DNA from 2 places in the Flammeovirga agarivorans genome. Region 1 is predicted to be linked to the other one. Evidence: riboswitches for the same ligand, from Rfam matches in the RefSeq annotation. Region 1 holds a riboswitch; the other holds the start of a gene.
What was found. A riboswitch is a leader RNA that binds a small molecule or an ion and turns the genes downstream of it on or off. The one in region 1 is predicted to bind S-adenosylmethionine.
Positions count from the first base shown of each region.

Region 1 (5,963 bases):
CTTTTGGTTGATTATGTCCGTAGAGATCAACTACAGAGTCTATCATTGTTCTTGCATAACGATCACCAATAGCTAGAAGTGAATCAACAGGAGTAAAATCAGCAGCAGAATAATCATCTACAGGTACTCCAAGAAATATATCTCTTTCAGGATCCAATTCTTTAGGGTATACATTGTTCATAACGATGTATTTGAGGATATTTCCCTTAATTAATTCTTCATCATTTTCAGGATATTTCGCAAGCATATCATGTGCTCCTAGGTTGACGGCAATAACCATGTCAGGGTTAAACTCCTCTTTCATGACATCAACAGGGATATTATTATATATACCACCGTCGTATAAATATTTTCCATCGATTTTAACTGGCCTAAAAACAAGAGGAACAGCCATCGAAGCTCTGACAGCTTTTTCTAATGGCCCATGATCAATTACAATAGCTTTTCTTTCAAATACATCTGCAGCTACAGCTCTAAAAGGAATATCTAAGTTGTCAAAGTCGTAATTTATTTCTTTGGATTTTTTATAGAGTCTTGCAGATAGATTATAGTTTAATAATCCATCTGGCACTATAGTCGGATTCCATGAGAAACCATAAATTGAGTCTAGTTCTATATTGAAATTGATCCATTCGGCACCTCTGGATTGTCTTCCAAAATAATATTGATCTTCAGTATTGACTTTACCGTTGACCCAGTCTTGAAATTCAGGGTCACTCAATATCGTGATCATCTCATCGGTAGTGTAACCTGCAGCATAAAATCCGCCAACAATAGCACCCATCGATGTACCTGTGATATAGTCGATAGGGATTCCATATTCTTCCAATACTTTTATGACAGTGATATGAGCAATACCTTTTGCTCCACCACCGCTTAGTACAAGTCCAACAGTTTTTCGGTTTTTAACTTCTTGTTTAAACTCTGAATGGTTATCGGTAATATTTTGTGCCCAACAGAAAAGAGATTGAAAACTAAAAATTAATATGAATAGTATTTGTAAAGTACGCATAATAAAAAAATCCTTGTTGATTTGAAATTACCAACAAGGATTCAGAAAAAATACTTTTTACATAAAAATATTAGATACCAAATGCAGATTTAATCTTATCTACATAGTCTAATTTTTCCCATGTAAAGAATTCTACTTCTTTATTTTCAAGTTTTGTTGTCGTTACTTTTTGACCATTGCTTTCTACAATATCTTTCACTTCAACTTCAACTTCTTTTTTATAAGGTTTTTGTCCCATGTGACCGTAAGCGGCTGTTGGAGCAAAAATAGGGTTTGTTAATCCTAAGCGATCAACAATAGCTTTAGGTCTCATATCGAAGATTTCTTCGATTTTCTTAGAGATTTCAGCATCAGTTAAATCCACTTTAGCAGTACCATAAGTCGTTACATTCAATGATACCGGGTGAGAAACACCAATTGCATAGGCAACTTGTACTAATGCTTCATCTGCGATACCTGCAGCTACTAAGTTTTTAGCGATATGTCTTGATGCATAAGCAGCAGATCTATCTACTTTCGAAGGATCTTTACCAGAAAAAGCACCACCACCGTGAGCACCTTTACCACCGTAAGTATCTACAATGATTTTACGACCAGTTAATCCAGCATCACCATGAGGACCACCAATAACAAACTTACCTGTTGGGTTGATGTGGAAAATTGTATTTGCATCAATCAACTCTGCAGGGATAACTGTAGGGATAACATGCTTCTTCACATCTTCAGCGATTTGTGCTAATGCTTCATCGTCTGAAACTCCAGGGAATTCATCGTGTTGCGTTGAAACAACAATAGTATGAACTCTCAAAGGAGTATTGTCTTCATTATATTCGATGGTAACTTGAGCCTTAGCGTCAGGTCTTAAGTAACCGATTAATTCTGGTTCATGCTTACGGATTTCAGCTAATCTTTTCACTAAGCCATGAGAGAAAGCCAAAGCCATTGGCATATAGTCTTCAGTTTCAGTTGTCGCATAACCGAACATCATACCTTGGTCACCGGCACCTTGTTCTTTGTCGACACCTTCTCCAACATTTACACCTTGAGCGATGTCTGGAGATTGACTATGTAGAGCTACTTGTACACCACAAGAGTGTGCTGCGAAGTAGTAATCTTCTTTGTTATATCCGATTTTATCAATTGTTTCCCTTACAACGTCAGGGATTTCAACGTATGCTTTTGTAGTAACTTCACCTGCGATTACAGCTAATCCAGTAGTTACCATAGTTTCACAAGCCACGCGAGAGGCAGGGTCTTGCTTTAACATAGCATCTAGAATCGCGTCTGAAATTTGATCAGCGATTTTATCAGGATGTCCTTCTGAAACGGACTCGGATGTGAATAAATACGTCATATTTTATATTCTGTTCTTAGAATCTACTTGAATTTAACATCCCATTGTGTGATGAAGTCTACATTATCACTATTTGGGATTTTGCCTTTATATATGAGTTCGGTTGAGCCTAAACGCTCTATTTCGTATGATTTAACTGTTTTAATTTCTCGGTTTAACATCCAGTGAAAACTATAATTTGCAGAGTCGATATGCTGAGTCATAATCGTATTGGCATCCGAAGATGATGGCATATGTTCTGTAATAAGCGTTTTCCAATCGACATTTCGTATCCATTCGGCCTTTCTTTTTTTCATTTTCAAAAAAGTGTCCTCATTTTTTTTGGCTCTGTCCAATTTTGATAGTGCACTATTTAAGGCATGGATGTCAACAAAGGCGAACCTAATTCCTAATTTCCAATGTGTAGTATCGATCACTGATCTACTATCATACACACCGGGAACGTTATCAAGTTCTTCTGCAATGAGCATCAAAGGTTTCTTAAATTGACTGGGTTGGAAAATGCTATTGCCCTCTGCATTTTTATAAGCAGACACAATATTTAGCAACTCTTTACTTTGTGAAAAATCAAACGTAAAAGAATAGTTTCCTTTTCCGTCTTCCATAATCTGAAGCTGCTCCTGTAATTCAAAGCAGCTAGTAAATACTGTTGATAAAATAATAATACAACAGTTGAGATAAATATTCCTAAAAGCCAATCAGTCTAAGATTAAATGTTAACCCAAGTACTTATCAATTTTAGACATTGTACTGATAGACAGTACTTAATGAAATTTTTCTGGAGATAAACTCATCTTTTCTCGAACACCTTCGAGTTGGGAGTTAGCACCTTGCTTTGAGGAGCGCAGGTTGCCAAGACTTCATTGGGCCCAATCCCTCTGCCTTTCTTGATAAGTAATGCGATGCAAATATAGATAATTGGTTTAAAGATCAATAGATTTCATGCTTTATTTTTTTTCAAATTTTATTAACACTGTAATCTAATATACTCACAAAGAGTGGAATAAATCGAATTTTTTTCAAAAAAAATAAAACTACAATTTTCTTCAGATTTGCTACAGATTTGAAATCTACTTTTGTGATATCATTTAAATTCGACTCAATTCATGTTCAGAAAAACTTCCACATTAATCGCATTTATAACTTTCATTATTGTTTCAGCAGCATATGCCAACGACCCAATTAAAAAAGGTATTATTCTAGGTAAGGTAAAAGAAGCAGGTAGTAATGTACCTGTAGAATATGCTACTGTAAGTATTTTTGATCAAGCATCACATACACTTATTGGAGGAACAGTAACGAACCTTGAAGGTATGTTTGTTGTGAAAAATATTCCTGAAGGAATGTTTACCGTTGAAATCTCTTTTATCGGTTTTCAGAAGAATATTATTGATGGTGTTGAAATAGGTAAACCCAATTATAAAGCAAACTTAGGAGAAGTGGAGTTGTCTACAGATGCAGAAGTTTTAGACGCTGTTGAAGTAGTAGGTACTCAAAATTCTGTGACTTATGATATCGATAAGAAAGTAGTTAATGTAGGAACTCAGTTTGCCGCAATGTCAGGAACAGCAGTAGATATCTTAGAAAATATTCCTTCAGTTACTGTAGATGGTGATGGTAATGTGAGTTTAAGAGGTAGTTCTGGATTTACTGTTTTAATTGATGGTAGACCTTCAGTATTAGATGCTTCTGAGGCATTACAACAAATTCCTGCTAGTACAATTGAAAATATAGAGTTGATTACAAACCCTTCTGCAAAGTATGATCCCGATGGTACTGCTGGTATTATCAACATCATTACAAAGAAAAATAAGTTAGAAGGTGTAAATGGTGTAGCCAACTTTAATGTGGGTAGGTATGGAAGAATTGGTGGAGACTTCTTACTAAACTTCAGAAAGAAGAAATGGAACTACTATATCGGAGCTAATTACAATAAGAGACCAGGTCCGGGTAGCTATAAATCTGAACGTAGAACTACTACAAATGATACCACTTCTTATGTGATTTCTGATGGAGAAAGAGAACGTACTTTTGAAGTAATGGGTATTCAAGCGGGTGCTGAATATTCTATTTCGGATAATGATTTCATTAAACTATCTGGTAGAGTTGGTGATTTTAAAATGTATGGTGGGATGGATGCGAATTTCTATGAATACCAACAAATTGGAGGAAGTGACCAACCGATCAACGAGACGGAATATATTTCTAGTGAATACTGGCAAAGAGGTGGTTTATACTACAGTGCAAACTTAGCTTATCAACATAAATTCAAAGATAAAAAAGGACATACTTTAGATGCTATGGTAGATTATGGCGGTAGAGATATGACCGAAAGCTCAATCAATGAGTTGTATCCAAAAGATGCAAGCGGAGTGATAGCAGAAAACCCAGCTTCAGGCCAGAGGTCTACAGAAATTGGCCCTGGAGGAAGATTAAGAGCTAAAATAGATTATACGTTGCCTATCGGAAAAACAGACAAGTTTGAAGCAGGATGGCAAACAAGATGGAACAAATCACAAGATATTAACGAGGTATATAATTATGATGTGTCGACTGGTGACTATGTCTTTGCACCAGACTATAGCTTTACTACCAACTACACGCAAACAATCCACTCACTTTACGGTATGTATGCCGGTAAGGTAGGTAACTTTGGTTATCAGGGTGGATTGCGAGCGGAGTATACAGGCCGAAACATCAACCTTGAAGGAACTGAAGAGGACTATCCTGTAGATCAGTGGAATGTTTTCCCAACGATTCACCTATCTTATGGATTACCAAAAGAAGACCAATTGATGTTGAGTTACTCTCGAAGAATTGAAAGACCAAGAGGATATTACTTAGAGCCTTTCGTTACTTGGCAAGATGCCTTTAACGTACGTAGAGGTAACCCAGCTTTATTACCGGAAAACATTGATTCATTTGATTTTGGTTATTTAAAAGGATTAGGAGAAAAAGCTACTTTATCTTTTGATGCTTACTATAGAATGACACAAAACAAAATTGAAAGAGTTCAGAGTGTTTGGTCTGAAGGTGTTATTTTACATACTTATGAGAACGTAGGAACTGATTACGCTTTAGGTTTTGAACTTTCATTAAACTATAATCCTGTAAAATGGTGGACCATTGATTTAATGGGCAACTTATATGATTACAGAGTAGAAGGTGAATTGGAGGGACAGAGTTTTGATCGCCAAAGCTTAAACTGGAGTAGCCGTTTTAACAACACATTCAGATTGACAAAACAAACTCAATTGCAAATCAATAGTAGATATACTGGACCTACTGTAACTGCTCAAGGAGAAAATGAAGGGTACTATATGATGACTGCTGCTTTAAAGCACAATATGATGAAAAAGAAGTTGACCATTACAGCTTCAATGAACGATGTATTGGGGACAGCAGTAAGAAAAAGTACTTCAGAGGGTGTCGGTTTTAATAATTATACTGAAGATTTTAGATATGCTCAGTATTTTACTATGACATTCACTTATAGATTGAATAACTTTAAGCCATCGAGAAGAGGACCTTCAGGTGGTGGAGGTGGAATGGATGACTTCTAGAGACATCCTCTCCTGAATAAAAATATGCATTGAG
Region 1 covers NZ_JABAIL010000001.1:675,563-681,525, forward strand. Annotated here, with positions in the region: gene HGP29_RS02815 (patatin-like phospholipase family protein) at 1-1,012, opposite strand, end outside; gene metK (methionine adenosyltransferase) at 1,083-2,366, opposite strand; gene HGP29_RS02825 (hypothetical protein) at 2,390-2,971, opposite strand; SAM riboswitch class I at 3,154-3,263, opposite strand; gene HGP29_RS02830 (TonB-dependent receptor domain-containing protein) at 3,473-5,929, shown strand.

Region 2 (5,963 bases), on a different contig from region 1:
TTATCACCAAATCGAGATGAACCATCGACACGCATTGTACCAGTGAAGACATATTTATCTTTAAAACTTAAGTTAGCTCTACCAATCCATGAGATTAATTTGCTTGACTCTTTGTATGAATCCACCAAAATATTATCACCACTTGCTGCATTTAAGTTATACTCAGCGATATCATCAATTTGGAAACCAGTAGCATTTGCTCCATTATACTCTCTACCAAACTCTTGGAAAGTATAACCAGCTAAGGCATTTAATTTTACATCACCAAAAGTCTTTGTATAGTTTAAAGTACCTTCTAATAGTACGTTATGTAAGAAGTTGTTTCTAACATCAGCAGATCCATTTCCTTCACCAACCCACTCAATACTACCTGGAAGGTATGCGTTACGTTTTGCAGAAGTAATATCTCCACCGATATTAATTTTACCTGTTAATCCTTCAACAAATTCAGCCTCAACGTAAGCGTTACCTAAAACTCTTTGTGTATTTGTGAAATCACGTACAGAATTCGCCATGATGTATGGGTTTTTCTCTAGTAAGTTAGGTGACGAATAGTCTTGAGGTAATAGTGGAGACATACGGATCATGTTGTTGATAACACCTCCATCAAGAGCACCACCCACACCATAAGGCAAGTTGTTGTTCTTTGTAAATGAACCCATCATATTAGCACCTAATGTTACTTTCTTAGATAGCTTTTGTGTGATGTTCATTCTACCTCCAATTCTTTCCATACCAGAGTTAATCATGATACCATCTTGGTTAAGATAGTTTACTGAGAATCTATACTGAGTATTGGCCGTACCACCAGAAACCCCTAAGTTGTGATTTTGAGTGATAGCTTGTCTTGTCATTACTTCTTGCCAATCTGTATTAGCATCTAAATCTAAAGGAGTTGAACCTTCAGCTTGTGTGGCTGCTCTGTATTCTGATGCAGTAAGCACATCTAGCTTTTTAGCGATGTTTGAGATACCCACATATGCATCGTAATTGACTTTGGCTTGTCCTTCTTTACCCTTCTTTGTTGTAATAATAATAACACCATTTGCACCTCTGGCACCATAAATTGCTGTTGCAGAAGCATCCTTTAGGATATCAAAAGATTCAATATCCGCAGGGTTGATAGATGCTAAAGGGTTTTTTGAAGCAGATGCAGAGTATACTCCTGCTGTACCAGGATCTGAGGCAGTATTATCAATAGGGAAACCATCAATAACATACAAAGGCTCATTGGATGCAGTAAGTGATGTACCACCTCTAACTCTAATGTTTACACCTGCACCTGGTTCACCAGAAGAAGGCGTCATCTGTACACCAGCAATTTTACCTTGGATCAATTGATCTGGTGATGTAAGTACACCTTGGTTAAAATCTTCTGATTTCACAGATGACATTGCACCGGTAACATCTTTCTTTTCCATTTGGCCGTATCCAACTATCACCACTTCTTCAAGTTGTTCAGCATCTACTTTCATTGAAATACTGAAGTTGGAAGTGTTTCCAATAGCGATTGATTGGTCAAAATAACCAATATAACTAAACGTTAATGTTTCTGCACTTTCAGGGACATTTAGTGAGAATTTTCCTTCAAAATTGGTTGTAGTTCCGGTTGTAGTTCCTGTTACAATAACGTTTACTCCAGGCATTGGGGAATTCGTTTCATCATAGATAATACCCGTCAGGTTTCGTTCTTGAGCATACGTAGAAGTCAGTGTTGCTAACGACAGAATCGCCAACAGACTGAAGAGTTGTAATAATCTTTTCATTAGTTAAAATTGTAGTTTATAGGACAGACATGAATTGTTGTGATCATCTCATGTTCAAAAAATAGTTAGACAAAAGAGTATAGCATTAAATAGATTGTTTATTTCATTTTCATCAAGAGCGCTCATGTGTTGGCTATAGTTTGTCTATCACAATTCTAAAGCTAATATGAATTAAAAACAAATGTTAAATGCAGTGCTAATTCTTGAGATAAAGCGTTTTTATTGCACTTTTTATGGAAGCACAAACGTTTTGTAGCGCAACACCTGAATCAATCACCAACTAAACCGGTTGCATTAATATGATAACGAAATAAAATATACGAATTAAATTATTTAGAAACCTGTTGCGCAATCGGTAGATAAAATATTTAAAATGTACTGAATACGTTTAAAAATTGCATATTTCTATCATTTATCATCTGTCAAAAAAATCAAAAAAAATTACTGATTTTTCAATAAATCGGACCTTTTCATGCAAAATCTGTGGGCTTTTCTTCATTTTGTCATTATCTTGCGGCGTGCTTATCAAGAATGACAGAGAGAACGGGCTCGTAGATGTCATGGCAACCGTTGTTCCCAGCGATAGGTGCCAATTCCCGCTTCGGAAGTGTCCGAGAAAGATGAGTAGAAGCATTCGATCTAGAATGAGGGTCTCAGAGAAACTTTAAGCACGTTTTAACTCTCCTATTTTATAAAATAGTTGAGTATGTGAAACGTAACTTTCAAAATATTAAGATGTCAGAAAAACTCCAGGAGTTAGCAAAAGAACGAGTGTTGATTTTGGACGGTGCCATGGGTACTATGATCCAAAGACACAAATTAGGTGAGGATGATTACAGAGGCGAGCGTTACAAAGATCACCCATGTGACGTTAAAGGTAATAATGATATGTTATCTATTACTCAGCCGAATATTATCAGAGATATTCATAAACAGTATTTTGAAGCAGGTTGTGATATCGTAGAAACTAATACATTTAGTGGTACTACAATCGCAATGGCCGACTATGAAATGGAAAGCGAAGTTTACGAGTTAAACTATGCGTCTGCGAAGTTGGCAAAAGAAGCTGCATTAGAATTTACTGAGAAGGAACCTCACAAACCTCGTTTTGTAGCTGGAGCCATTGGTCCTACCAACCGTACTGCTTCAATTTCACCAGATGTAAATGATCCTGGTTATAGAGCCGTTACATTTGATGATCTTGTGGAGGCTTATTATTTACAAGTTCAAGGCTTAGCAGAAGGTGGTGTAGATACGATTCTTATCGAAACCGTTTTTGATACCTTAAACTGTAAAGCTGCACTGTTTGCAGCAGACAAATATTTTACGGATGTAGAAAATGGAAATGTTACTCCCGCTGCCCCAAAAGGTAGAGAAGAGGAATTTCCTAACCAATATAAAGGAAAGCGTCTGCCATTGATGGTATCTGGTACTATTACTGATGCTTCTGGTAGAACACTTTCAGGACAAGTAGTAGAGGCATTCTGGAACTCTATTAGACATGCCGATTTATTTAGTGTAGGTTTAAACTGTGCTTTGGGTGCAGATTTACTTCGTCCATATATTCAAGAGTTATCTAGGGTAGCGGACGTAAATGTTTCTGCATATCCTAATGCTGGTCTACCTAACGAATTTGGCGAATATGATCAGACATCAGAAGAAATGAGTGATATCTTAAAATCTTTTGATGGATTAGTTAATATCGTAGGTGGATGTTGTGGTACTACTCCAGATCATATTGCTGGTATTGCTAAAACATTTAGTCAAGCAAAAGTTAGAGAGGTTACTAAAAAAGAACCTTATCAAAGACTTAGTGGTTTAGAACCTGTAACGATCAAGCCAGATAGTATCTTTGTCAATGTAGGTGAAAGAGCCAACGTAACCGGTTCAGCAAAATTCCGTCGATTAATTGAAAACGGAGAGTTTGAGGAAGCGATTGAAGTAGTAAGACACCAAGTGGAAGGTGGTGCTCAAGTGATCGACGTCAATATGGACGAAGGAATGTTAGACTCTAAGGAGTGTATGACACGTTTCTTAAACCTTATTGCTTCTGAACCAGATATCGCTAAGCTTCCAATCATGGTCGACTCATCTAAATGGGAGATTATTGAAGCAGGCTTAAAGACGTTGCAAGGTAAAGGTATTGTTAACTCGATTTCACTTAAAGAAGGAGAGGAAGATTTTATTCAAAAAGCAACACTCATTAAAAAGTATGGTGCAGCTGCTGTTGTTATGGCTTTTGATGAAGAAGGACAAGCAGATAACTTCGAAAGAAGAAAAGAAATCTGTTCTCGTTCTTATGATATCCTAGTAAACAAAGTAGGGTTCCCTCCACAAGATATCATCTTTGATCCTAACATTTTAGCGGTTGCCACAGGTATCGAAGAGCATAATAATTATGCTGTAGATTTCTTTAAAGGTACGCAGTGGATCAAAGAAAATTTACCACATGCATTAGTAAGTGGTGGTGTATCTAATATCTCTTTCTCTTTCAGAGGTAATAATGCTGTTAGGGAAGCCATGCACTCAGTCTTTTTATATCATGCAGGTAAAGCAGGTATGGATATGGGTATTGTAAACCCAGGTATGCTTGAGGTGTATGAAGAGATTCCAAAAGACTTATTAGAACATGTTGAAGATGTTCTTTTAAATAGAAGAGAAGATGCTACTGAACGTTTAGTTGATTTCGCAGAAACTGTAAAATCAAAGGGTAAGAAAAAAGAGGTAGACCTTTCTTGGAGAGAGAAAACAGTTGAGGAAAGACTTTCTCATGCCCTTGTAAAAGGTTTAGTAGAATTTGTAGAAGAAGATGTTGAGGAAGCTCGCCAGAAGTTTGATCGTCCAATTGAAGTGATTGAAGGTCCTTTGATGGATGGTATGAATGTAGTAGGTGACCTATTTGGTGAAGGTAAAATGTTCCTTCCACAAGTAGTGAAATCTGCTCGTGTAATGAAGAAGGCAGTAGCGATTCTTATTCCATATATCGAGGAAGAAAAAGCAAAAAATCCAGAGTTGTCTGCATCCTCATCAGCAGGTAAAATTCTGATGGCAACTGTAAAAGGTGATGTACATGATATCGGAAAAAATATTGTAAGTGTTGTTTTATCTTGTAATAATTTCGAAATCATTGACTTAGGTGTAATGGTGCCTTTGGATAAGATTATAAGAACTGCCGTTGAAGAAAAAGTGGATGTTATCGGACTAAGTGGTTTGATTACACCATCTTTAGATGAAATGGTATACGTTGCTGAAGAACTAGAACGTCAGGAATTAAATATCCCGGTATTGATTGGTGGTGCTACGACTTCACGAGTCCATACTGCCGTTAAAATTGATCCACAATATTCAGGTTCTGTAGTTCACGTTTTAGATGCTTCGAAATCAGTGCCAATTGCTTCTGCTTATACATCTGAAAATAAAGAGTATAGAGAAGAAGTAATCCAAGAATTTAAAGAAGAATATGCAGTTTTAAGAGAAACTCACGCTAAACGTCAAGGGGCGAAAAAGCTAATTTCTCTTGAAGATGCTCGTAATAATAAAGTGGATATCGATTGGGCAACGACACCAATCACTAAACCATCATTCTTAGGTAAAAAAGTATTTGAGAATTATGATTTAGAAGAAATTGCAAAGTATATGGATTGGACGCCATTCTTCCAGACATGGGAATTGGCAGGCCGTTTCCCTGCGATCTTAAAAGATGAGATTGTGGGTAAGCAGGCATCAGATCTATATGATGATGCAAAGGCGATGTTGAAAAATATCATTGATAATAAATTACTTCAGGCCAATGCTGTTATTGGATTCTTCCCTGCAAATAGTATCAATGACGATGATATCGCTTTGTATGATTTTAAAGAAGAAGATGTAGAGTTACCAGATGCAGAACATCATCATTCGTTATTCTACAGAGAAGATCGTACAAATCAGGTAGGTACATTATGTCACTTGCGTCAACAGAATAAAAAAGCAGCAAGCAAGCCTAACTTCTGTTTAAGTGATTTTGTTGCTCCAGTAGAATCTGGTCGAAACGATTACATCGGTGCTTTTGCAGTAACTGCAGGTATTGGATTGGACAAATTAGTTGCTAAATATGAAGCGGATTTGGACGATTATAACAGTATCATGGTAAAAGCCTTAGCCGATCGTTTAGCAGAAGCCTTTACAGAATTAATGCATGAAAAAGTGCGTAAGGAA
Region 2 covers NZ_JABAIL010000008.1:185,671-191,633, forward strand. Annotated here, with positions in the region: gene HGP29_RS22085 (SusC/RagA family TonB-linked outer membrane protein) at 1-1,766, opposite strand, end outside; SAM riboswitch class I at 2,286-2,393, shown strand; gene metH (methionine synthase) at 2,502-5,963, shown strand, end outside.
Region 2: linked by a shared signal. The riboswitch ahead of metH (methionine synthase) and the one ahead of HGP29_RS02825 (hypothetical protein) in region 1 are both predicted to bind S-adenosylmethionine.